One region of the Peribacillus sp. NJ4 genome, then DNA from elsewhere that is predicted to be linked to it. Evidence: riboswitches for the same ligand, from Rfam matches in the RefSeq annotation. Region 1 holds a riboswitch; each other region holds the start of a gene.

Region 1 (7,775 bases):
CCCTTTGTCTGATGAACAGTTAGGTTTGAAGGGCTCAATGATTACGACCTTTGTTTTAGTGATTTTATATATAATTAGTGTGTTTACGGGTCTTAAGTGGGGCAAACTCCGAAGGTTTTTTGACTCCGCCCCCTTTCCACTTATCGAAAATGGACAAATCATTTACAAAAGCTTAGCAAGGGCCCGAATCTCCATCGATTTTTTATTATCGGAATTAAGAAAAGAAAAAGTCGAAGATATTCAAAAAGTGTCCCTCGCACTATGGGAACCGGGTGGTACCATTTCATTGTTTTTAGATCCACAATATGAAGCGGTAACCCCAGCAGATATGCATCTAGCAACAAATGCCTTCACTTTTCCCAAAACGATCATTAAAGAGGGGCAGATTGATTTTAAAGAATTAAATCGAGGCGGAAAAGACGAAGAATGGCTGAAAAACAGAATCAAAATAACATACCATGCGGATGTAAACGATATTTTATTAGCAACTCTTGATAATAACGATAACTTAAAGGTCTTTTTCTACAAATAAATACTTGGAGCTTAAGAGTATAACTTATTATAGTCAGGCCCTAATTGGCAGCCCGATTTTCCCAAAATAAAATCCCCTCAAGATGGAAGTGTAACACCTACATATAAAATGTCGGCTTTTACACTTTCAAACTTAAAAGGGGATAATATCACATTCATGCCTTCAAGAAAATATTACTCCGACCAATTCAGAGTATTTAAGAACTTGTACACATCCTCATAAACCTGCTCACGTTCTTTACCTAATGTGATTATATGACCAGAGTTTTCATACCATATCAAGTGTTTATGCTGCGTATCGACTTCATTGAAAATCGCTGTAGCACTATTCGTATAGTCAGGATCATCCAAGCGCCCTTGTAAAACAAGAGTTGGTGATGTGATTAGATCTAAATTTTCACCCGTCTCATTTATTACATTCACCACATCTTTCAGTGAAGTCATCGGGTCTTCTTCCAACAGCTTCACTTCTGCAGCAATTTGGTCAGCATCTTTGCCTTGAAACTTCTTATAGGCCTGTGCATAATTGAGCAAGCGGTTTTTTTGTCGATCGCTACTTTTTCCTTGTGTCGGGGCACACATTGAAACTACGCCTTTTACAGGAAGTTCAATTCCCACTTTCAATGAGAACAATCCTCCTAAAGAAATTCCAATAACAGCAATTTCCTCGTAACCTTCCTCTTTAAGGAATTTATAGCCATTGACTACATCTTCCCACCATTCCTTTGGACCTGTTTTAGCAAGTTCCTCGGCTGATACTCCGTGCCCTCTATAAAGAGGCCCGTGACTAGTATAGTCGCGATCATGCAGGTATTTCCCTAATTTCTTCATATCTCCTGTACTTCCGGTAAACCCGTGAAGTAAAAGAACAGCTCTATTTCCACCTCTGTATGTGAATGACTCAGGTGCTTTCACTTTCATCTTTCTAGGACCTTCTTTCTGCTCTTGTTGATAAATAGAATCTAAATGATTTTCAAAAAAAAATCAATTAATACCCCTTGAGTGGGATTTCTTCTATCCTATTCCGTATTTTCATTAAAACAATTAAATCATGTATATAATATCCTTACCACACGCTTTACAACTCATCCGTTCCGAAGCACATTTTACTATGATTGATTTTATTTAGCAATCGTCATTTAACCATTTTTTTTAAGAAAAGTAAAATGCACCTTGTGTTACGATGCACAAAGTATTACACTTTTAAAATGAAAAGGAGGCGATTTTATTTGGATAAAGAACTAATGAAGGGAAGCATTGACCTCCTTTTGCTTTCACTTCTTTCACAAAAAAAGCTATATGGCTATGAAATCACGAAGATCTTGAGAGAAATGAGCATGGGCAAATACGAAATCAGTGAAGGCACCCTCTACCCCGCCCTTAAACGGTTGGAAAAAAAGGAATTCATAGAAGGCCATTGGAAAGAGTCCGAATCAAGTCGCAGGAAATATTATCATGTCACGGAAACTGGACAAACCGAACTTGAACGGAAACGGAAATGCTTTTTCACCCTAGAAAAGTTAGTTCGGAAAAGCGCAGAGCAATTCTGACCAAAAACAAGATAAAAAGCTTCCCGCACCCATGATTGGAACGGTGGAAGAAGCTTTTTTTGCTGTTTACTCGTGAATTTCGCACGTTTACTCGTGAATTTTGCACGTTTACTCGGGAGTTTGGAGCATTTACTCGTGAGTTCATGCGCCACTCTTGGGTTTGTGCTGTTTACTCGTGAGTTTCGCACGTTTACTCGTGAATTTTGCTGCTTTACTCGTGAGTTTAGATCATTTACTCGTGAGTTTGGATCATTTACTCGTGAATTCGTGCGCCACTCTTGGATTTGTGCTGTTTACTCGTGAGTTTCGCACGTTTACTCGGGAGTTTTGCTGTTTTACTCGTGAGTTTGGATCATTTACTCGTGAGTTCGTGCGCCACTCTTGGGTTTGTGCTGTTTACTCGGGAGTTTTGCTGTTTTACTCGTGAATTTGGGTCATTTACTCGGGAGTTCGTGCGCAACTCTTGGGTTTGTGCTGTTTACTCGGGAGTTTCGTACGTTTACTCGTGAATTTTGCTGTTTTACTCGGGAGTTTGGATCATTTACTCGTGAGTTCTTGCGCCACTCTTGGGTTTGTGCTGTTTACTCGTGAGTTTCGTACGTTTACTCGTGAGTTTTGCTGTTTTACTCGTGAGTTTGGGTCATTTACTCGTGAGTTCGTGCGCCACTCTTGGGTTTGTGCTGTTTACTCGTGAGTTTCGTACGTTTACTCGTGAATTTTGCTGTTTTACTCGTGAGTTTGGATCATTTACTCGTGAGTTCGTGCGCCACTCTTGGGTTTGTGCTGTTTACTCGTGAGTTTCGTACGTTTACTCGTGAGTTTTGCTGTTTTACTCGTGAGTTTGGGTCATTTACTCGTGAGTTCGTGCGCCACTCTTGGGTTTGTGCTGTTTACTCGTGAGTTTCGTACGTTTACTCGTGAGTTTCGTACGTTTACTCGTGAGTTTTGCTGTTTTACTCGTGAGTTTGGATCATTTACTCGTGAATTCGTGCTGTTTACTCGTAAGTTACTCCGATCACGCAAAAAAAGGACCTAATTAGGTCCTTTTTTGTCTATTCCTTTATGCTTCCGATAATTGGCGCAGGAGAGCTTCATACAATCCCCTTGAACTTGCGGGCCATATTTTTCACGAAAGGCCTCGAGACAATAGCATTTGTCTTCTTCCCTTTTGGTTCCATCCATCGAGTGCATCCCTCCTAGCATTCAACCGGAGACTACTCGCTTCTCCAGCCTTACGTTGATTCGGCCCAACAATGTGGCACCGATTGACTGAATGACTGTTTTAACGATGATTTGGCCGATAACCGCAGCGGGTACAGCTTCCCATGGCAAAATATTGGCACCCAGTGGACTTAGGCCAATCACGACAAATATCACTGAATCGAAAAATCCTCCAACGATCCCGCTGTAAAACACCCTCCAACTCATCGGGAGCTTTAACCGGGTATAAATCTCGGTATCCGCTGTTTCTGCCACCACGAAAGATAATGCGGAAGCAAATACAATCAATAATGTATCTCCTAATAAAAATGATACACACGCAGATAAAATCAGTGCGGTAACGATGCACATATAGGTTTTCGCGCGGCCGAATTTATTTTGGACCAGATCTCGAAAGATGAAGGTTCCCCCGATAAGCAATGTACCCATAGGAATGATGAACATACCAAAGTGCAATGGCTCAAAAGCTGCCGTAACCACATTCGCCGTGACGATGGATACTAAATACAATAGAATTCTTAACATTTCTTACATTCTCCTTATACAGAAAAAACAGCACCCTAAGAAAGAGCACCGTTCCCCTTAGTTTTTTTGAGAGGGTAGCTAGAACCTCTTCCGCCCGAGCGGATTATCATTTTCCTTAATTATCGTAGCTTGAAAACGATTGGAAATCAAGAAGTTTCCCTGTTGCATCGTATTTTCGATTTAGTCGCTGGGAATGGTGCGAAACCAAGGTTTTCCTTGCCGAATCGTTAAGTCAATATCCATTTTTCCAAAGCTTTGTACGTAGTGAAATTAATACGAACATCCCACTTTGTTAACACTTTAGGACTTTTGCCGATTCTTGTCGCAGAAAACTGCTTGACCAGCTGTATATGAAAAGCGACAATCATTGATAGAGTTATGTTACGGTCTTTCCTTGTAAAAGAAGAAACTCAATTGGCCACGGTCTTAAGAGGAATAACAAAAGTATAAACGCGAGGAGGAAAAAGAATAATGAAAAAAACGGCGTTTGTCTATCCTATTTATATCGCAACCACTCCAGAGAAGCTTTGGGAAGCCCTGACGAGTGGTGAATTCACGAAAAAGTATCATTTCGGATGCCAAGTCCAGTCTGATTGGCAAGAAGGCTCAACCGTTGAATATTTGCTGCAAGATGGGCGGGTTACTGATCATGGTATTGTACATAAGTGTGAGCCGTTGCACCTGCTCTCGTTTACATGGAACATGGCAGGAGACGAAACCCCTCGCGACCATCCTACACGGGTCACCTTTGAACTACAGCCAATGGATGGTTCAACCGTGAAGTTAACGCTAAAGCATGAGGAGCTATTGGAGACAGATTTCGTATACGATGACAATACCTTTAAAGGCTTAAATAATGGATGGCCTGCCATTCTAAGTAACCTGAAGAGCTTGCTTGAAACTGGACGGACCTTGCCGCCAATCTATGTAGATCGGGAGAATCAGGTGTTAGTGGAAAACGATAAAAACACATTGAAAGAGAGTTGATTTAGTATGGATACTCAAATAACTACGAAATTTAAAATAGGCAAGCCAACTAATGAGGTGTTTGAAGCCATAGTGAACCCTGAAAAAATCGGGAATTTTTGGTTCTCATCGAGTTCGGAAAGATGGGAACAAGGCCGGACGCCTACATTGAGATATGACGAATACGATGCAGAAGTGGTAGTCAATGTTTTAGAAGTCGAGAAAAATAGGAAAATCGTGTTTTCGTGGGGAGGAAATGATCAAGAAACGGTTGTTACCATCACACTTAAAGAGTTAGATAATACGAGTACAATTATCGAAGTAAACGAATCCGGTTTGAATGAAGATGACCCAGAAATAATAAACAAAATGATAGGACAAAAAGAAGGTTGGGTATATACATTAACCTGTTTAAAGGGTTATTTAGAAAATGGCGTTAATAATTTGAGAGCGTCAATAGTTTTTTAGTTATTAAAAGAATCAATGGCAGTTGGGAATGCCCAACTAAATAAAGGCTTTTTCTTCGATGTTCAAAAAAAGAAGGCTTACAAGTCTTGGTTGGACTATATCATTTTCTTAATTTTTCCGTATTATTCGGAGAAAAAAACTCAAGGATGGATGTCACCCTTGGGTTTTTCATTTACCGTATGCTGTGACACGAAATTCAATCGGAAATCACTTTTAGATACATGCCCTTCGAAGCTTTTTTATGGGCTTTAATCCCCATGTTCTTGACTTTTCCCGATAAATTGGAGGCTCTTACTAAATTGGCTCCTTGAATAACGGAAGGATCAATGAGCCGCACTTTATTTTTCAGATGAATATCGTAGTCCAATTGATCTTCTTTCAGCTTTACGTTACCATGGATCCGGTTTAACAGATTTTGCACTTCATGGTCTTCAGTGGAGCTTAATAAGGACATGACTTCTTCATCTGTACCTAGTAAGTCATCAAGGCTGATCAGGTTGTTAGCCAAAGCCAATTTTAAGGTCTTTGCCAAGATATCATAGCCATATATATTAAGTGGGTCCATGAAAAAATCAATAACTTCGCTATAATACGTTTCTACAAACCATTCCGCCGATTCAATATTATCCAAATACATCCTTCCATTAATTATGATTACATGGTTTAGAAAGTCATGAACGGATTCCAGTGTGATATGTCCGTATTGATACATATCCCGGAGAGTATAATCTACCCGATCGGCGCATAACTCAGGTGCTGGCTGTTCAAGCAATTCCCATTTTGATTGAAAAATATCTTCACATTCATATCCATACCTCTTCAGTATTAAGGGGATTTCGGATTCCATAATGACATGTTCATATATTTTTTCATGATAATCTTCATCCTTACAATCCAGAACGAAATCAATTACATGTGAGAATGCAGTGTGGGATACGTCATGCAGCAAGCCCGCGATTTGTTCCTCCAATGACCCACCAAGCGATTTTATTAAAAGCATCACACCTATTGAATGGTCAAACCGTGTGGCGTCCCACTTCTCATTAACTAAATAACTTGCCCCGCCTTGATGTATCCCCTTCAATCTTTGGAGCGGTTTGCTTACTATCAACTCTTCGAGAACTCCCTCTACAATGTGTTTCCCATAGATACTATCCGAAACTATCAATAACTGCCACCTCCCCCATTAGTTTACTCATTACAGGCAGGTGATTTCACTGATTTTCTTCTGTGAAAATTATTTCCCCCTTTTGATTTTGCTCATATTGCTTCCTTACCAATTTTTCTAACTCCTCTTCATCATTCAAATCGATATTCCCTGGATTGACCTCATCAATACCCTCTATGAATATCATTTCATTTGTTTTTATTACCTGATCTGTCGGATACACTTCAAAAATGTCTTCTACAGGTTTTGTTTTATTTTTATAAGGTTTAGTGAATAAAAAAAAAGCAGTCAAGACTATGATAATTGAAGACAAAATACCGAATTTATTTTTCATTTATTCATCCCTTCCAAGCTATCTATATGACCTTATACTACCATAAAAGGATATAACTGGTTAAAAAAATTAGTCAAGCTCATATATAGCGGGTTCCTTCTTTCAGTTACAAGGACATTCAAATTTCTGGTTAAGGGAACTGGAAATGAATTCTGCATCTTCGCCCACTGCTGCCTTTGCAACTTTATCCTCCCCTTAAACCGTAAGACTGCAAGTGTTCCTTTCGGTTTCAGGTTTACTATTGGCGATGGCGATTTCGGTTGCTTCCAATGGAAAAGTCCACTAAAAAAACATTTATTCAGAAGAATGTCTAATATTTGACATTTGAAAATCAGTACGATATCATCCTAATTAACCAGTGGTCAATAAATAAGGGGGTGCTATAATGTCGCCAAGGAAAACGGCAGGTAAAGAATTATCCAGGGAAATGGTATTGAATGAAGCTAGACATCTTTTTGCCACCGAAGGGTATTCGAACGTCTCAATGAGACAATTGGCTAAATCATTGGATTGCAGCCATGGGGCCATTTATTATCACTTTAAAAATAAGGCAGAAATATTTTATAGTTTGGTTAAAACGGATTTTTCCGTCTTAAATATTTTAATCGATGATATCATCATGTCGGAAAATGACCCTTCCCGAAAAATCGAAAAGATTTTATTGTGCTTCATAGAGTTCGGTTTAACCCAACAGAATCATTATTCCATCATGTTTTTATCCAAGGAAAAAGAAATTCAGCATTTACTTCAAATCGATTCCAATAAGACCTACGAAAAGCTAATCCAGTCCTTGACAGACCTTACCGACAACAAACTGAATCCTGCATCCATATGGTCCATTTTCCTGTCTCTTCACGGATTCATAACGTTTTATATTAATTCTGATCTATCTTATCCGGATGTAAAAGGTTTAGCTGATTTTCACGTGAAAAATATCATCAAGAACATTATCTAATTTTTCATGAATATTATTAACCAATGGTTAATTGAATTTTAGGGGGCTTTAAAATGG
Region 2 (7,775 bases), 3.5 Mb from region 1:
TACCCACGTTTCTTCATCGGAACCTTCACAGTAGATCAACGACTCTTTATAAAATTCGGAGTATTCTGCGAGCTCGCTGTCTTTTTTTCCCTTATAGTCTACATGCTCCAACTGAAATAATTGCAGCCCGAAGGTATTGGACTCAAGCCATCGGCCATCACCATCCTTGAAGTTAACGAAATCCACCATTGAATTGATGAGTGTGCGCCGGCGTTGTTCCGCTTCTTTTAATTGTTTGAATTCTTCCCTTTTAGCTAAATAAAGATATAAGATCAAGCCTATTGATAAAAGGAAAACAATGCCTTCCACTCTCTGAAGTTGAATGAAGACCTCTTTGTTATGGATATTTGTAGTTAAAAAAAAGTCGAACACGACTAGTGTAAGAATCCCGGATAGGATATATATTGCTAAGATGGAGCGTTTGGACATGGAGATTCTCCCTGATTTTAAGACATTTCAAAGGTAAAATTACATACACATTTTAACAAACTATCGGAAAAAAATATATGCAGAATCCTAAATAAAAAAACAGGGGCCAATGTAGGTCACCTGTTTTTTCTGAATAAGGTTAGGTTCTTTTTCTTTTTTGCACGCTTATAGATAATGAAAAATAATAAGAAGAGGAGTGCGAGTGCAACTAGCGTGTATTGGTTCATTTCAACAGATAGGAGTCCATATGGAATTAGCGATAGGAAGAAGAAGTATATCAGGTTGCCAAGTGCCGTCGCTAATAAAAAATCCTTGAAAGTGACGGTGCTGACTCCAGCTGCCAAGTTAATTAAACTTGTTGGGATAAGCGGGAAAATCCTGCCTGTAAACACGTACATGAAGCCATGCTCCACAACAGTTTTTTGCCATTTTTCACCCATCTTCTTTAAGAGAAGTTCCTGAAACCAATTTCTTGCTGCATAAAAAATGAATCCTGAAGCAACGACACTTGTAAACCAACTCCATAGGTAGCCATATATGAATCCGAATATCGTGACATTGATAGTCAGGAGCAAAATTAAGGGGATGAGTGTAAATGAATTTTGGACAAACATCAATACGAATGTCACAATAAAAGTGAGCAAAAGGTTTTCCTTCAATATGCTAATAACTGAATCCAAGTCACTTTTCCAAATCAAAGTAAATAATTCTGCATTTGAAAAAATAAATAATGCGATTACCAGTAGACCTGTTAAGGTCAGGACTTTTTTCAAAGGGTCACCACCATTCTGACTAATAGTTTATCATTTTTAAGTTAATTGGTGAAAAAAGAGCTGTCGCATGATGCAGACAGCTCTTTTACATTATAGTGGGTTCACGAAGAGAAGATTCCTTTAAAGCCACTTTTCAAACTGAATTCTTTTGTTCATTCCATAAATGATTGGCGCGCCAATCAAGAGGACAACGAATTCACCGACAGCCGTGGTCATCCAGCTTAACCAGAATGGTAAGCCAAAGGCAAGGTTCAGTTCAATGGCAATTAAAAACATTGTGAACGTGAAAAAGATGATCGTGGCGATCATCCGCCCTTTAATGCCTTTTATGAAACGTGAAACAAAAATGACAAGCAGCAAGGCGAGTAAGGATTGCCCCACCCCAAAAATTAAATCATATGGAACCATCGGTGAAAAGAGCAGATTCGATATGAAGACGCCGCCGACAATACCATAGATATATTTTTTATTGAATACAATAAGATGGTTCAACATTTCCGGTACACGAAATTGGAACATCTCAAAAGCTATTGGTTTAAACACCAATGAGACCGCCACATACAAGGCAGCCAATAACCCGTTTATCACGAGTGTACGAACATTCATTTTACTCTCTCCCTAGTTTTTTATCGTGGGATGGTTACGAACCACGTATAGGCGTTTGCCCGATGATTAATAGTATCCCAAGTAAGCTTGTTTCGTCAATTTGTAAAGAATGGTTTTAATTACAAGCATCCATAGGATTTTGATTTATGGCAATGAAGGATGATATTATTTTTATATGTACTTCAAAGGAGTGAATATAATATGTCTATCGCGAGTGTCAAAGGCCATTTTAAACAATGGGATCGGGAAGGCGATGTAATGGAGTTCGAAACATCGAGCGCTACGGTGAGTGATGCTGCAGAAACCATCGGTGTTATCCCAGCGAGGATCGCTAAGACTCTTTCCTTTAGGGGGGAAGGTGATGATGCGATTTTGGTTGTAGCGGCTGGGGACGCAAAAGTGGATAATAAGAAATTTCGTCAGATGTTCGGTTTCAAGGCACGGATGCTGTCACCCGAGGAAGTGCTTGAGCAGACCGGCCATGCCATCGGAGGAGTTTGTCCGTTTGGTCTGGCAAACGATCTAGCTGTTTTTCTTGATGTATCGATGAAACGCTTTGAGTCATTGTTCCCGGCATGCGGCAGTACGAACTCTGCAATAGAACTTACACCCGCGGAATTATTTGAATATTCAGGAGCAAAGGATTGGGTGGATGTTTGCAAGGCTTGGAATGAAGAGGGGAATGAGGAAACGGCAGCAGGCAATGCAGTGGAAGGCTTTTGATTAATGGTACCAAAAAGATCCACATGAATGGGATAAAGTCCACTTGGGTGGACTTTATTTGTGGGGGCCGTATGCATTTTAGCGGTCTATAATTTTAAAGCGGAAAATCGTGTAGAAAGTGTTCCTGAGCGGAGGGTGAAAGATGTTAAATGGAAGCCAAAGAAAAAGCAATAGCAGCTATCTTAGTCTTAAAACTCTTTATGAAGAAAATATCACGGTTAAGAGCATAGCCCAGGAGCTTGAGTTTTGCCATACAAACGATCTGGCGCTGGATATTCGGAAAGCATTGGAAAAAAAGAATTTTGATATATTGGCAGTGCAAGATCAAGGGGAAATCATCGGATATATCGAAAGGGAAGAACTGGGTGAAGGGAGCATTTCGGAATATTTGAGAAACTTTTCACCAAGGGAAATGGTTTCGGATTCAACGCCTTTGATCCAGCTGCTCCATATTTTCAAGAATAAAACAAGGGTCTTCGTATTAGAGAATAATTCAATTAAAAAGTTGATTACCCATGCCGACCTTCAAAAGCCTCCAATCAGGATGCTGATATTTGGATACATTACCTTATTGGAAATGAGGATGAGCGATATCATCATGGATAGATTCGGCGACGGAAGCTGGCATCCAATGATCAGCGAAGACCGTTTAGAAAAGGCAACCGAATTATATAGGAGGAGAATCGATAAAAATGAGGATATCAATTTAATAGAGTGCCTGCAAATCAGTGATAAATTCGATATCATACATAAGGATGAAGAATTGAGGTGCTTCTTCCAAATCCCTTCGAAAAGTAAAGGGAAGAAGGATGCGAATGCCATCCGGAAATTACGGGATAAGATTTCCCATGCAAATGAACTGGGACTGGACATGTCGTGGATGGAAATCATTGAGGTTGTCGAGTCCTGTGGGCAACTGCTCGAAATCTCTGAATACTATCAGTATGAAAAATAAGGATCCGGCTATCATGCTGGTTCTTTTTAATGTTTAACTCCAGACAGAAAAAAACTGCCCATATCAGGCAGTTTCCCCGAAAACTCAAAACTCCGGCAGTTGATCCAGGTTATTTTCTTTTATCCCATCAGGCTCACTCCGCAATATATCACGTCCATATTTATGAAAGACGTCAACGTTGGCCAGGATGCCTGCTTTGGCTTCCGAAAGGGCAGTGGGGTAGTCGAGTTCGCGGCCGGAGTTGGTCTTGATGGCGATAATATTGTCCTCTTCATTTTTCCTTACGGCGATGATTTCTTCTTTTCCTGCTGAATCAAGTTGGTTTGCTTGCGGTGTTCCCTGCTGTTTATAGGATTCATAAGCTTTTTCAAATTGGTCCATGTTTTGGACACCTCCCATTTATAGGGTGAGCTATTTTTTCTGCAATATACAAACCGGATTTCGTCCAACTTGAGCCGTTAATTCGTCCAAAAGCGCCGAATTTTCGGCACTTTTTTAAATTGGATGCTGTCGTCTTGGCCTTTTTGCATTGGCATGGCACTTGCATCTTGTATAAGTGGAGTAAGAAATAATATCCACTTAATTAAGGGAGGAATATGAATCATGAATGTAAAACAAGGGGCAAGCACTTTGAATGCAAAACAACAGGTCAAGACAATGAAAGCAGCGGTAGTCAATGAATTTAACCAAAAACTTGAGATTAAAGAAGTACCCATCCCGGAATTGGAATATGGTGAGATATTAGTGAAAATTAAAGCATGTGGCGTGTGTCATACTGATTTACATGCGGTACATGGCGATTGGCCGGTTAAACCTAAACTTCCGCTTATCCCTGGACATGAAGGTGTAGGTATCATAGAAAAGGTGGCAGAAGGCGTAACTTCCTTGAAAGTCGGTGACCGCGTTGGGATCCCATGGCTTTACTCGGCCTGTGGCGATTGTGAGTATTGTTTGACTGGAAGGGAAACGCTTTGCTTGGATCAATTGAATGCAGGCTACTCCGTGGACGGGGGGTATGCGGAATACTGTAAAGCACCTGCCAAATATGTGGTGAAGGTTCCTGAAGGGCTTGACTTTGCGGAAGTTTCACCGATTTTCTGTGCAGGCGTAACGACTTATAAAGCGCTTAAGGTATCAGAAGCAAAACCTGGTGATTGGGTAGCGGTTTATGGAATTGGCGGATTGGGACATGTTGCCCTTCAATACGCGAAAGCGATGGGCTTTAATGTCATTGCTGTCGATATTCAAGATGATAAGCTTGATCTGGCGGCGGAACTGGGGGCGGATTTCACGGTTAATGGGCTTAAGACTGATCCTGTACAAGTCATTAAGGATAAAGTTGGCGGTGTGCAGGCAGCCATTTCTGTAGCGGTTACGAAAAAAGCATTCGAACAGGCTTACAGTTCAGTCAAGAGGGGCGGGACACTGGTCGTAGTCGGATTGCCGAATGATGAACTTCCAATCCCGATTTTTGATACGGTACTAAATGGGGTAACTGTAAAAGGGTCAATCGTCGGGACGAGAAAAGATTTACAGGAAGCTGTTCAATTTGCGGCTGAGGGTAAAGTCAGAACGAATATAGAGACGAGGAAACTTGATGAAATCAATGATGTGTTTTCAATGATGGAAAAGGGAGAAATCAATGGACGCATCGTATTGACGCTAGAATAGTAACAGAGGAGGATGCCCTGGAACGGGGCATCCCTCTTTTTTTATGTCTGGTTCTTCTCATTTAATATATAGCGTAATTTCCTTATGGATATCTGCAAGCGTTTGGCTGCTTCATTCCGGTTGCCGTAGGTTTTTTGCAGTGCCTGCATGACGAGTTCCTTTCCAATTGTGGATTGAAGCTGTTTGATTTCCGTAAGGATTTCTTCAAGCATCAGTTCATCTTTCTCATTAAAGTCGGCCACCAGCTTTTTTCGCCACTCTTCAAGAAGGTTTTCAGTTGTCTGAATCTCATTCGGACGCTCTTTCTTCTTCGGAGTGACCTGGCTGTTAGATAGCGAGATATCATTGGCTGTTATTTCAGACTTATTGTCTGCAAGAGTTAGCGTGCGCATGACCACATTAGATAGTTCGCGTATGTTGCCTGGCCAGTTGTATTGCTGTAATTTTTCAATGGCTTCATTGGAAAAAGAGATATCTCCATGACCATTTCTCTCAATCAAGTGACGGACAAGCAAGGGAATATCCTCTTTTCGGTTGCGCAAAGGCGGGATATCCAGAGTCACGACGTTCAGTCGGTAAAATAGGTCTTCCCGGAATTTATTTTTGTCCACTGCCTGTTGCAGGTTTTCATTGGAAGCCGCCACTAACCGGGCATTCGTCCGTAATGTCCCGCTGCTGCCAACCCGCATGAATTCCCGTGTTTCCAACACTCGTAGCAATTTGACTTGAATGGCGGGACTCGCATCCGCAATTTCATCAAGGAAAAGCGTACCATTCCCTGCAATTTCGAAAAAACCCTTTCGCAACTGGGTAGCTCCGGTGAAAGCCCCCTTTTCATGGCCGAATAATTCGCTTTCAAGCAGGGATTCAGAGATCGCTCCACAATTGATGCCGATAAAAGGTTCATGGTTTCGGGGGCTGGCTATGTGGATGAAACGTGAAAGCACTTCTTTGCCGCTGCCGGTTTCTCCTTCAATTAATACATTGACTGATTTTTGGGCAACCTTGAATGCCGTTTCAATCAAACTCTTCATTAAAGTACTTTCACCGACAATCAATCCTGATTCCTCGGCTAGCTTATGGATGAAATGTTGATTCAAATCTTCATTTTCATTCAATAGGTTGTCAATTTGCTTTTCCAATACTTCAATATCCACAAAGGGTTTTTCCATATAATCACTCGCGCCAAGTTTCATTGCATCAACAGCGGTCTTGACGGTGCTGTATCCGGTCATGATCAGTACCTTGCAACGCGGCTGTAGTTGTTTTAGATGTTGCAGGAGGGAAAGGCCATCACAATCCGGAAGCTTCAGGTCTATCAGTGCTACATCAAAACGCTGCTGATTCCAATCGATTTCATGGAAATCCTTTCCGCTATTCACAACTTGTACGAGGTAACCTTTCATCGTAAAAAGGCGGGATAGAAAAGTCCCAACTTCTTTCTCATCGTCTACCACAAGTAAATGGATCACTTTATCATCGCCTTTCCTCTTCTGCTTGCAAGGGAAGCCTCAGGAAAAAAGTGCTTCCTTGTCCTGATTTGCTCAAAACGTCAATCTTGCCACCATGGTCTTTGGCGATGCCAAGGCTTACGGACAGCCCCAAACCTGTACCTTTTTCACGGTCTTTAGTCGTATGAAAGGGATGGAATATGAAGGGAAGGCGTTCTTTTTCAATCCCCGTTCCATTATCAGTCACCTGTACCACCATGAACTTGTCTTCTGAATAGGTAGTGATCGAAATCGATTTTTCCGATAGAGAGGACTCATCCAATGCGTCCTTGGCATTCAATAACAAGTTGATGATGATCTGTTCTATTTGGGGTTGGCTGCCCTTTATGAAAGGAAGGTCTTCCTGAAGGGAAAGATGAAGGGAAATTTGCTTCTTCCCCAGTTGAAACTTCAAAAGGTTCAGAACCTGATGAATGGCTTCGTTAATAGAGTAATAGTGGAATCTATACTCATCCTGCCTCGAAAAGGTAAGCAGGCTTTTCACTATTTGCCTGCATCGGTCCCCGCAAATCTTAATATCGTTCAAAAGCATATAGTCCAGATTGTCATGGGGAGTTTTCCGTAATAAAATCTGGGAGTTACCAAGAATGGCCGTTAAGGGGCTATTCAATTCATGGGCAATCCCTGCTGCCATTTCACCGATCGCCCCAAGTTTACCGGCATGCAATAGCTGGACCTCCATCTGTCTTCTTTCGGTGACATTTTTATAATAAGCAATGACCCCATAGACTTGATGCTCCTTATTCTGAATCGGGTAGGCATGCATTTCCAAGATGGTATCATGCTGAAGGAGTATTTCTTGAAATCCTGGCTTATTGAATGAAAAGGTATCTTGAATCAGATTTTGGGATTTTTCAATTAAAGGAACCAGGTCGGAAAAGTCCCTGGCAGAATCATTGGATTGATAGACGGTTCCTTTGTGATCAAAAACGATGATCATATCTTCAACTGCCTTGAACGTATCCTCCCACTCCTGCTTGGAATGAAGGACTTCCTTATACAGCTGGGCATTCTCCAAAGTTAGTGCAAGCTGATTTGATAGTTGCTCAAGAAAATCCAGTTCATCTTTATGCCATCTTTTCTTATTCTTCCTGCCGAAAGTCCAAA
Region 3 (7,775 bases), 3.5 Mb from region 1:
AACTCGCTGCCACTAGAATATAGCACGGAAGAAAATCGCTTAAAGATTTTTGGATTCTGGATTTTCCTTGGGGCAGAAATAGCTCTTTTCGCTACACTGTTCGCCACTTATTTTGTATTAGTTGATGGAACTGGAAATGGTCCAACAGGGGAACATCTTTTTAAAGTCCCAACCTTAATGTTTCAAACAATCTTTCTTTTAACTAGTAGTTTTACCATAGGTCTTGGAATCAATGCAATGAGACTTGGCAGGCAGAAAGCAACGATTGGTTTCTTCATTATCACCCTTATTCTTGGTTTAGGCTTCTTGGGAGTCGAAATTTATGAATTCGTGGAGTATGTACATGAAGGAGCAACCATTCAAACAAGTGCTTTCTTATCTAGTTTGTTTACATTACTAGGTACGCATGGAGCTCACGTTACACTTGGTTTATTCTGGGGAACCTTCATCGTCATGCAGATTAAAAAGCGCGGTATGACTCCAGAAACAACAAACAAGGCTTTCATCTTTTCACTTTACTGGCATTTCTTGGACGTTGTCTGGATCTTCATCTTCAGTTTCGTCTACCTGAAAGGAATGATGTAATATGAAAGAATTATTCCCACGGGGCCAAGTTATGGGATTTGCCTTTTCACTAGTCCTGACTTTGGTCGCACTATCAGTTATTGTGTTTGATCTCTCACTTAAAATGGGTGTGATCATCCTGCTTGTTACAGCTTTCATGCAAGCTGCACTGCAATTGGTTATGTTCATGCACGCAGGTGAGTCTGAAGATAAAGCATCGATTTACACAAACGTTTATTACGGATTGTTCGTTGCATTGGTTACAATTTTCGGTACAATGCTAACAATGATTTGGGGATATCAATAATCGATTGAAAAGCTGGGCGTCTTGAAGACGCCCAGCTTTTTTGTATTTAATAAGTAGAAATTCATATACCACTCTAACCACTTCGTTCATAGAAATTTGTTAAGAAGGGTGTGGATGAAACCATTTTGTTTAGTATAACCATTTCGGAACATTATATTCATAAGGGCAAAATTTACTCTTTTTGAAGCGCTCCCGTGCGTTTAAGTGCGATGTTTTACTAAAGTAAAACGTTAATATAAAAGACACATTTTCTAAGAAAAACTATCTGATCCTTTGATATAATAATCTATATAAGAAATTAATATATGACGTAGCGGAGATGATGAAATATGACATTGCCGGTTTTGATTTTGACAATTCTATTAAGTTTGCTTAAATTATTAGTTACCTGCCTTCCAACCGATGCAGTGAATTGGATTATCAGCAAATTTAAAATACATTCAGAACTTAGTGACGAGAATGCAATCGTAACCTTTGACGGAAGACGTTTGGAAAGTGAAGATAAAATAAAAGTTATTAATTATTTTAATAAGGCTAAATTTTTGAAAAAGAATCATATATTCCCTGGTAATGAGCAATTGTTTTTACATCCAGAGAACAGTGGGACTCCATTAGTCATTGATACTAAAAGAGGTAAAAAAGATGTTAGGTTATTTGTGTACATGTACAACGACCGTGTGGATGTAGTTAAGCAGTACAGGAAGAAATTAGTTTCGTATAGTCTGCTTTCCGATAGCCTCCAAGAACGCTCTATGCCATTAAGTTTAAATTAAAAGACATTAAAAATGGCAATCTTTAAAAAAGAACATCTCAGACTGTAGGCAACTCGAAAGAAAAGCGAGTTTGCCTGCAGTTTTTTTATTTAAAAAAGGTTCCAGTTGTTTTCAGACGCTCCCTTTCCGCCGACTGTCTGCAAAGCCACCTCGCCGCAAGCGTCTTTGGTGACTCGGTAAGCTGGTTTTTCGGCAGGAGTGTCGTGAAATTTCTTCAATCCAGTGAGGTTTCATCCCATATTAAAGAGAAAAGTATCCTGGAGTATACACTGTCTGTTTTAAAAATATCGTAATGATTCCCTCGGTAATCGCGATAGGGATATGGGATTAGGCCATTCCGTATCCCATTTTGTCGACAAACTGAGGCGGTCTTTAAAAAGATCGTCTTAATTTCTAAATTACTTGTTATTCAAATTGATTGTTGTAACGTTAAAAACGTTTTAAAATTATTGTCACAAGAAAAAACGATTATGTGGATTATATGGGAAAATCGCTATCGAGGGTTCTTTAGAGAATAATACAAATGAAATACAGAAATCAGGATTGAAAAGGGTTTTAAATGTTAATTAATATAAAAACAAAGTGCATAGTGATTTTGGTGAGTTATATCTAAAAAGGTAATAAAAAAAGCAGGTATCTAAATCGATGCCTGCCTTTTTATGCTTTCCATTGTTTTTCCACTTGATGAAGGGCTTGTTGTAAAATTTCTTCTTGATTAGTACCCGGTTTAGTAAGGACGTTAGTTTGATAAGATTTTCCTTGGAAATCAACTGTTACTGTAACTTTTAACATTATGCATCGTTCCTTTCTAGTATTAAATGGGATGGTTGTACTACTTCTTTTATACCCGTGGGAGGAGATTTTTCAAACATTGCGGAAGTAGCAAAAGTTGAGATTTAATATTCAAAATTATCTGATATTTAGCGAGAGATGTCAATACTTTTTTTTGAACCGCTAAATAAAGACGACCTGGCATGTGTGATTATTACAGCCAGGTTGTTTTTTAAAATTAACTATATTCATATTTTGGTTAAGATAATACCGATTAATGCTGCAAGAACGCCGGCAATTTGATAGGATTTTAGTTTTTCTTTGAATAAATAACATCCTGCGAAAACGACAACTAAACAATTTAGGCTGACGACAGGGAAGATGATGCTTGCGATGCCGGTATTCAACGCATAGAAATAACATCCATAGGCTATGATGCTTAAAAAACCTACGATGGAACCAATTTTGACTTCCTGTAGCTTGATTTTTTCTTTCTTAAAGGATAGAACTGAAAGTAGATAAAGAGTTCCGCCCCCATACATTGATACAAGGATGTCGAGGGAGTTTAAATGAAGCCGTGTTGATGTCGTCATCAGAATGCCGAGTACACCAAAAGATAATATGGAAAATAATGTGTGCATCATCCAAGGTAAATATTGGTGGTTGCCCTTGGCGTTAGGTGTATACTGAATGACAAGGGTTGCAAGCAGCATGCAGATGATTCCGCTCCACTGCAGCGAAGAAATATGCTCATGAAAAATTAATGCAGCACATAGGATGGGAAATATTGCATTCGCTGCGATTAATGGTGATGTTAAACTTGCCGGCCCTTTTTCAAAGGCACTTGCCATCTGGATATTACCATTAGCGTTCAGGACACCAATTGCTGCACCAAGCATGATAGACAGCAAGTTCAGGTTCAAACCATCCATAAGTACTCCATAAAATATGGACAAAATGAAAGCTACAAAATAAAAGAAAAATTGAATATGTACCTTTGAGTAACCCTTTCCGCTACTCCATTTAAAAATGCTGTTATTGATTCCGAAACATAAACTGGTGATGAGTGCTGCAAAAATCCACATTGTTTAAATCTCTTCCTTCATGTAGGATAAACTTCTTCTACATTTTAAGCCGAATACATGTGGGAATCAAACTAAAATTAAAAAGTATGATTGACAGATTAGATTTTTTTTTCTATATTTACTATGACAATTTTAAAATATTTCCCGATAAACGGGAGAGGTTCATAGCATCACCCTCTTAAAAAAACTATGGCTTTGATTTTTTTCGCGAATCAACCATATCTTTGATGAGATATGGTTTTTGTTATATAGAGGCCCATTTTATGAATCTCCCCTGACAAACGTGGATGAGGAGGACTTTTTATGTCTGGAAGAAAAGAAGAAGAATTAAAGGAAATTACACTGCTTGGGAATCAAGGGACAAAATATACATTCGACTATGCGCCTGAAATTCTTGAGTCATTCGATAACAAACATCCTAACCGTGATTATTTCGTCAAATTCAATTGCCCGGAATTCACTAGCTTATGTCCGATAACCGGCCAGCCAGACTTTGCAACCATTTACATCAGCTATATTCCCAGTGTGAAGATGGTCGAAAGCAAGTCTTTGAAACTTTATTTATTCAGCTTCCGTAATCATGGTGATTTCCATGAAGACTGCATGAATATCATCATGAACGATTTAATCGAGTTGATGGATCCGAAATATATTGAAGTATGGGGCAAGTTCACGCCTAGGGGCGGGATTTCCATTGATCCATACACAAACTACGGGAAACCAGGGACGAAGTATGAGGAAATGGCGGATTACCGCTTGATGAATCATGATTTATACCCTGAAACTGTGGATAATCGCTAAGATTGGAGAGACAACTGGCTTATGCCGTTGTCTTTTTTTGCCTTTTATTATTCCCTTTCAATAATCACATTGTTTTGTCCTTTTTAAAAATACAAATGTCCTCCTATAGTGGAATTTTTACTTGATTGTTTCGAGAAAAAACGTAATAATAGGGAGAGTTGATTTTGACAGAATATTATTTAAAATAGGGGATGTCGAGATGAAAGTTGCGAAGTTTGGCGGAAGTTCACTTGCGTCAGGTGAACAGTTGAGAAAGGTATTTGAAATTGTGGTTGCTGATCCAGAGAGGAAGTTTGTAGTCGTTTCGGCTCCAGGGAAACGCAATTCCGATGATATAAAGGTGACGGATTTATTGATTGAGGCTGCGGAACAGCAGCTGCGCGGCGATAACGGGGAGCATTTGATCGAAGACGTGGTATCCCGCTATGCGAGCATTGCTGAAGAGCTGGATATATCCGAGGAGGTCATCACAGGGATTCATGAAAATTTAAAAGCACTGTTGCATGCTGACCAATCTAACCAGAAGCGCTATTTGGATGCTTTAAAGGCCAGTGGCGAAGATAATAATGCGAAGCTGGTCGCAGGTTATTTTCAAAGCCGTGGGGTAGAGGCAAAGTATATAAATCCAAAGAAGGCTGGCTTGATCGTTACGGATGTAGATGGATTTACCCAGGTTCAGCCAGAGTCATATGATCGGTTGTATGATCTGCGTGAAGAGCCTGGAATCGTAGTATTTCCAGGGTTCTTCGGATATACGTTAGATGGTGATGTTTTAACCTTCTCAAGAAGCGGTTCCGATATTACGGGTTCGATTCTTGCAAATGGGGTCAAAGCCGATTTGTATGAGAACTTTACGGACGTGGATGCCGTTTATGCGGTGAATCCAAATGTAGTTTCCAATCCGAAGGGAATCCGGGAGTTAACCTATCGTGAAATGAGGGAGCTGTCTTATGCCGGTTTTTCGGTATTTCATGATGAAGCGCTGATTCCTGCATTCCGTGCGGGAATACCTGTCCATATCCAAAATACGAACAATCCGACGGCACAAGGGACCCGCATTGTGAACACGCGGGATAATACGAATGGTCCGGTTATTGGGATTGCAAGTGATAAAGGGTTTTGCAGTATTTACATTAGCAAATATTTGATGAACCGGGAAGTTGGTTTTGGTCGGAAACTGCTGCATATCCTTGAAGATTACGGAGTTTCATATGAGCATATTCCATCAGGCATTGATGATGTGACGCTTATTCTAAGGCAGGACCAGTTGAAGGGTGAAGCCGAGAAGAAAATCATTTCACGAATCAAGAAAGAGCTTCATGCCGATGAAGTGAATGTGGAGCATGATCTTGCCTTAATCATGGTTGTAGGTGAAGGAATGCGTCATAATGTAGGTACAACGGCTAGAGCGTCAAAAGCGTTGGCCGAAGCAAAGGTGAATATTGAAATGATCAATCAGGGCTCTTCGGAGGTTAGCATGATGTTCGGTGTGAAAGGGCACAACGAAGAGACGGCAATTCAGGCATTATATCACGAGTTCTTTTGAGAATGAGAGATTAGAGACCTCCTTGAAAAGGGAGGATTTTTGGTTATCGGGGATATTCCCTTTTGTTCATTGGGATAGAAATGGTGGGCGCAATAAGGGAGAAGTTTCTTGATGCTGAAGAACCAGCATGAGCAAATGGAAGAAGAACGGATGCAAATCAATGAAACCTTTAAGGGGCCGCGGCCAGCGCCATGATTTCCTCAAGCACGTGTCGGATCGAACATGATGAGGGGGCAGAGTAAAGGAATAGATGAATGGATTGATAGCTGGGTTTGAAGAAGAAGCGAATTTATTGATTAAAGGTGAAAAAAGGGGTAGTTGCCGGGATGCCTCATTAAATGCACCGGAGGGATCTTTCAGTGATTATGATAGATGGATTGAACGTTTGCCCTCATTCCCTAAATATAAAAGGAAAGCCTCCAAGATTGGAGGCTTTCCTTTTATGTTAGTCCATAATTGTCAGGAGTTGATCGATCTCTTTCCTGGGGCGTGGGGAAGGGATCATGTCGGGATAGCCAACATGAAGGCTGCCTACGATTTTCTCGCCAGGTTTAACGCCTAAAGCTTCACGAAACTCCATGCTGTGTATCATGCCGTATGTTTCCCATATCATCCCGATTCCTTGTTCCCAGGCAAGCAGGCTGAAATTTTGGATCAAGGCACTTGTAGCTGCATAATCTTCTTCACGTGTCATAGGATTCGGATTCTCTTCCATGATCACTGCGATGAACATCGGGACACCTATAAGTTTATTATATCCTCGCTGTCCGGCTGCGTTTTTCTTTTCAGGGTCCTTCTCTTTTCCTGCCATAAAAGCACGGGTTGCTTCTGCGAGTTTTAAACGGCTTTCGCCATGTACCACGACGAAGCGCCAAGGCTGGGTCATTTTATGGTTCGGTGCCCATGTCGACGTTTCCAATAATGATTGGATGGTATCAATAGGAACAGGAATGTCCTTAAATCGCTTAATGCTGCGCCGTTCTTTAATGATATCTTCAAGTTTCATGATCATCCTGCTCCTTTAATCATATATGTAAGTTCATTAGTTTTTTTAAAAAAAATAATCCCCGGCTGCCTAATATGCTTCCAACGTGAATAAATTACTTGAATAAAGAGGGGGCAATATTCCAGTGACTTGCATTCGCTAATGAGCATATAATTTTTACTAGGCACAGAGAAGCCGGGGCGACATTGTATCTATGTACAATATCAAAAGGGTACGATAAGAGATTATCGTAATTGCTTATCAAATTTCAGAGATCAATAATGAAATTGAAAATCATTATCAATTAGAATTTTCGCTTATTTCCTGTTATTTGTCAAGAGTATTTATTAAAAAAAAATCAAGTTATTTACTAATCCTTTGAATCAGTTAAAATCTTTTAAAAAATCTGTATAAAAATGTATAATGAAAGGATGAAAAGATGCTATCTACATATGAAGAATCGAAGGGTGTCATAGATGAAAAAACTGGCCTCATTTCTTAAGCCGTACTGGCTCTTGATCATTCTTGCTTTAATCTTAATGATTGTCGAGCTCGGTGTAGAACTGTTACAACCTCTATTTATAGCAAAAATAATTGATGATGGCATTTTACAGAAAGATTTATCGGTGGTGATTAAATGGGGAAGCGTCATGGTTGGACTTTCCATTTTTTCATTTATTGGCGGGATCGTTAATTCCTTTACGGCATCACATGTAAGTCAGAGTTTTGGACATGATGTCAGGAAAAGCCTTTTTGGTAAGATACAGGCGTTTTCTTTTGCGAATTTGAATAATATCCCGACTTCCTCGTTGATCACAAGGATGACGAATGATGTGACCCAACTTCAAAATACGGTTTTTATGGGCCTGCGTATCATGGCAAGGGCGCCATTGATCGTAATCGGCGGGGCGATAATGGCCATTGCGGTAGATTTTAAACTCTC

What was found. Region 1 has a riboswitch for preQ1 ahead of QUF94_RS07200 (VUT family protein). Riboswitches for the same ligand answer to the same signal wherever they lie in the genome.
Region 2: it holds a riboswitch for preQ1, as region 1 does, so the genes downstream of both, QUF94_RS24800 (QueT transporter family protein) here and QUF94_RS07200 (VUT family protein) in region 1, are expected to answer to the same signal.
Region 3: it holds a riboswitch for preQ1, as region 1 does, so the genes downstream of both, queF (preQ(1) synthase) here and QUF94_RS07200 (VUT family protein) in region 1, are expected to answer to the same signal.

Annotation. Positions count from the first base shown of each region.
Region 1 covers NZ_JAUCFQ010000001.1:1,428,629-1,436,403, reverse strand. Annotated here, with positions in the region: gene QUF94_RS07240 (DUF421 domain-containing protein) at 1-532, shown strand, start outside; gene QUF94_RS07235 (alpha/beta hydrolase) at 706-1,452, opposite strand; gene QUF94_RS07230 (PadR family transcriptional regulator) at 1,761-2,081, shown strand; gene QUF94_RS07225 (hypothetical protein) at 2,257-2,508, shown strand; gene QUF94_RS07220 (hypothetical protein) at 2,505-2,672, shown strand; gene QUF94_RS07215 (hypothetical protein) at 2,669-2,878, shown strand; gene QUF94_RS07210 (hypothetical protein) at 2,875-3,117, shown strand; gene QUF94_RS07205 (hypothetical protein) at 3,114-3,263, opposite strand; gene QUF94_RS07200 (VUT family protein) at 3,285-3,827, opposite strand; PreQ1 riboswitch class I at 3,879-3,921, opposite strand; gene QUF94_RS07195 (SRPBCC family protein) at 4,299-4,814, shown strand; gene QUF94_RS07190 (SRPBCC family protein) at 4,821-5,261, shown strand; gene QUF94_RS07185 (HD domain-containing protein) at 5,458-6,429, opposite strand; gene QUF94_RS07180 (hypothetical protein) at 6,476-6,763, opposite strand; gene QUF94_RS07175 (TetR/AcrR family transcriptional regulator) at 7,149-7,718, shown strand; partial or broken gene QUF94_RS07170 (DUF4260 domain-containing protein) at 7,772-7,775, shown strand, end outside.
Region 2 covers NZ_JAUCFQ010000001.1:4,959,161-4,966,935, reverse strand. Annotated here, with positions in the region: gene QUF94_RS24810 (PAS domain-containing sensor histidine kinase) at 1-429, opposite strand, end outside; gene QUF94_RS24805 (TVP38/TMEM64 family protein) at 546-1,202, opposite strand; gene QUF94_RS24800 (QueT transporter family protein) at 1,323-1,808, opposite strand; PreQ1 riboswitch class I at 1,815-1,859, opposite strand; gene QUF94_RS24795 (YbaK/EbsC family protein) at 2,010-2,531, shown strand; gene QUF94_RS24790 (hypothetical protein) at 2,674-3,486, shown strand; gene QUF94_RS24785 (DUF3892 domain-containing protein) at 3,571-3,867, opposite strand; gene adhP (alcohol dehydrogenase AdhP) at 4,144-5,157, shown strand; gene QUF94_RS24775 (sigma-54-dependent transcriptional regulator) at 5,199-6,629, opposite strand; gene QUF94_RS24770 (sensor histidine kinase) at 6,634-7,775, opposite strand, start outside.
Region 3 covers NZ_JAUCFQ010000001.1:4,895,926-4,903,700, reverse strand. Annotated here, with positions in the region: gene qoxC (cytochrome aa3 quinol oxidase subunit III) at 1-585, shown strand, start outside; gene qoxD (cytochrome aa3 quinol oxidase subunit IV) at 587-871, shown strand; gene QUF94_RS24500 (YfmQ family protein) at 1,201-1,644, shown strand; gene QUF94_RS24495 (BA3454 family stress response protein) at 2,302-2,436, opposite strand; gene QUF94_RS24490 (DMT family transporter) at 2,664-3,500, opposite strand; PreQ1 riboswitch class I at 3,652-3,697, shown strand; gene queF (preQ(1) synthase) at 3,804-4,301, shown strand; gene QUF94_RS24480 (aspartate kinase) at 4,501-5,847, shown strand; gene QUF94_RS24475 (nitroreductase family protein) at 6,293-6,853, opposite strand; gene QUF94_RS24470 (ABC transporter ATP-binding protein) at 7,309-7,775, shown strand, end outside.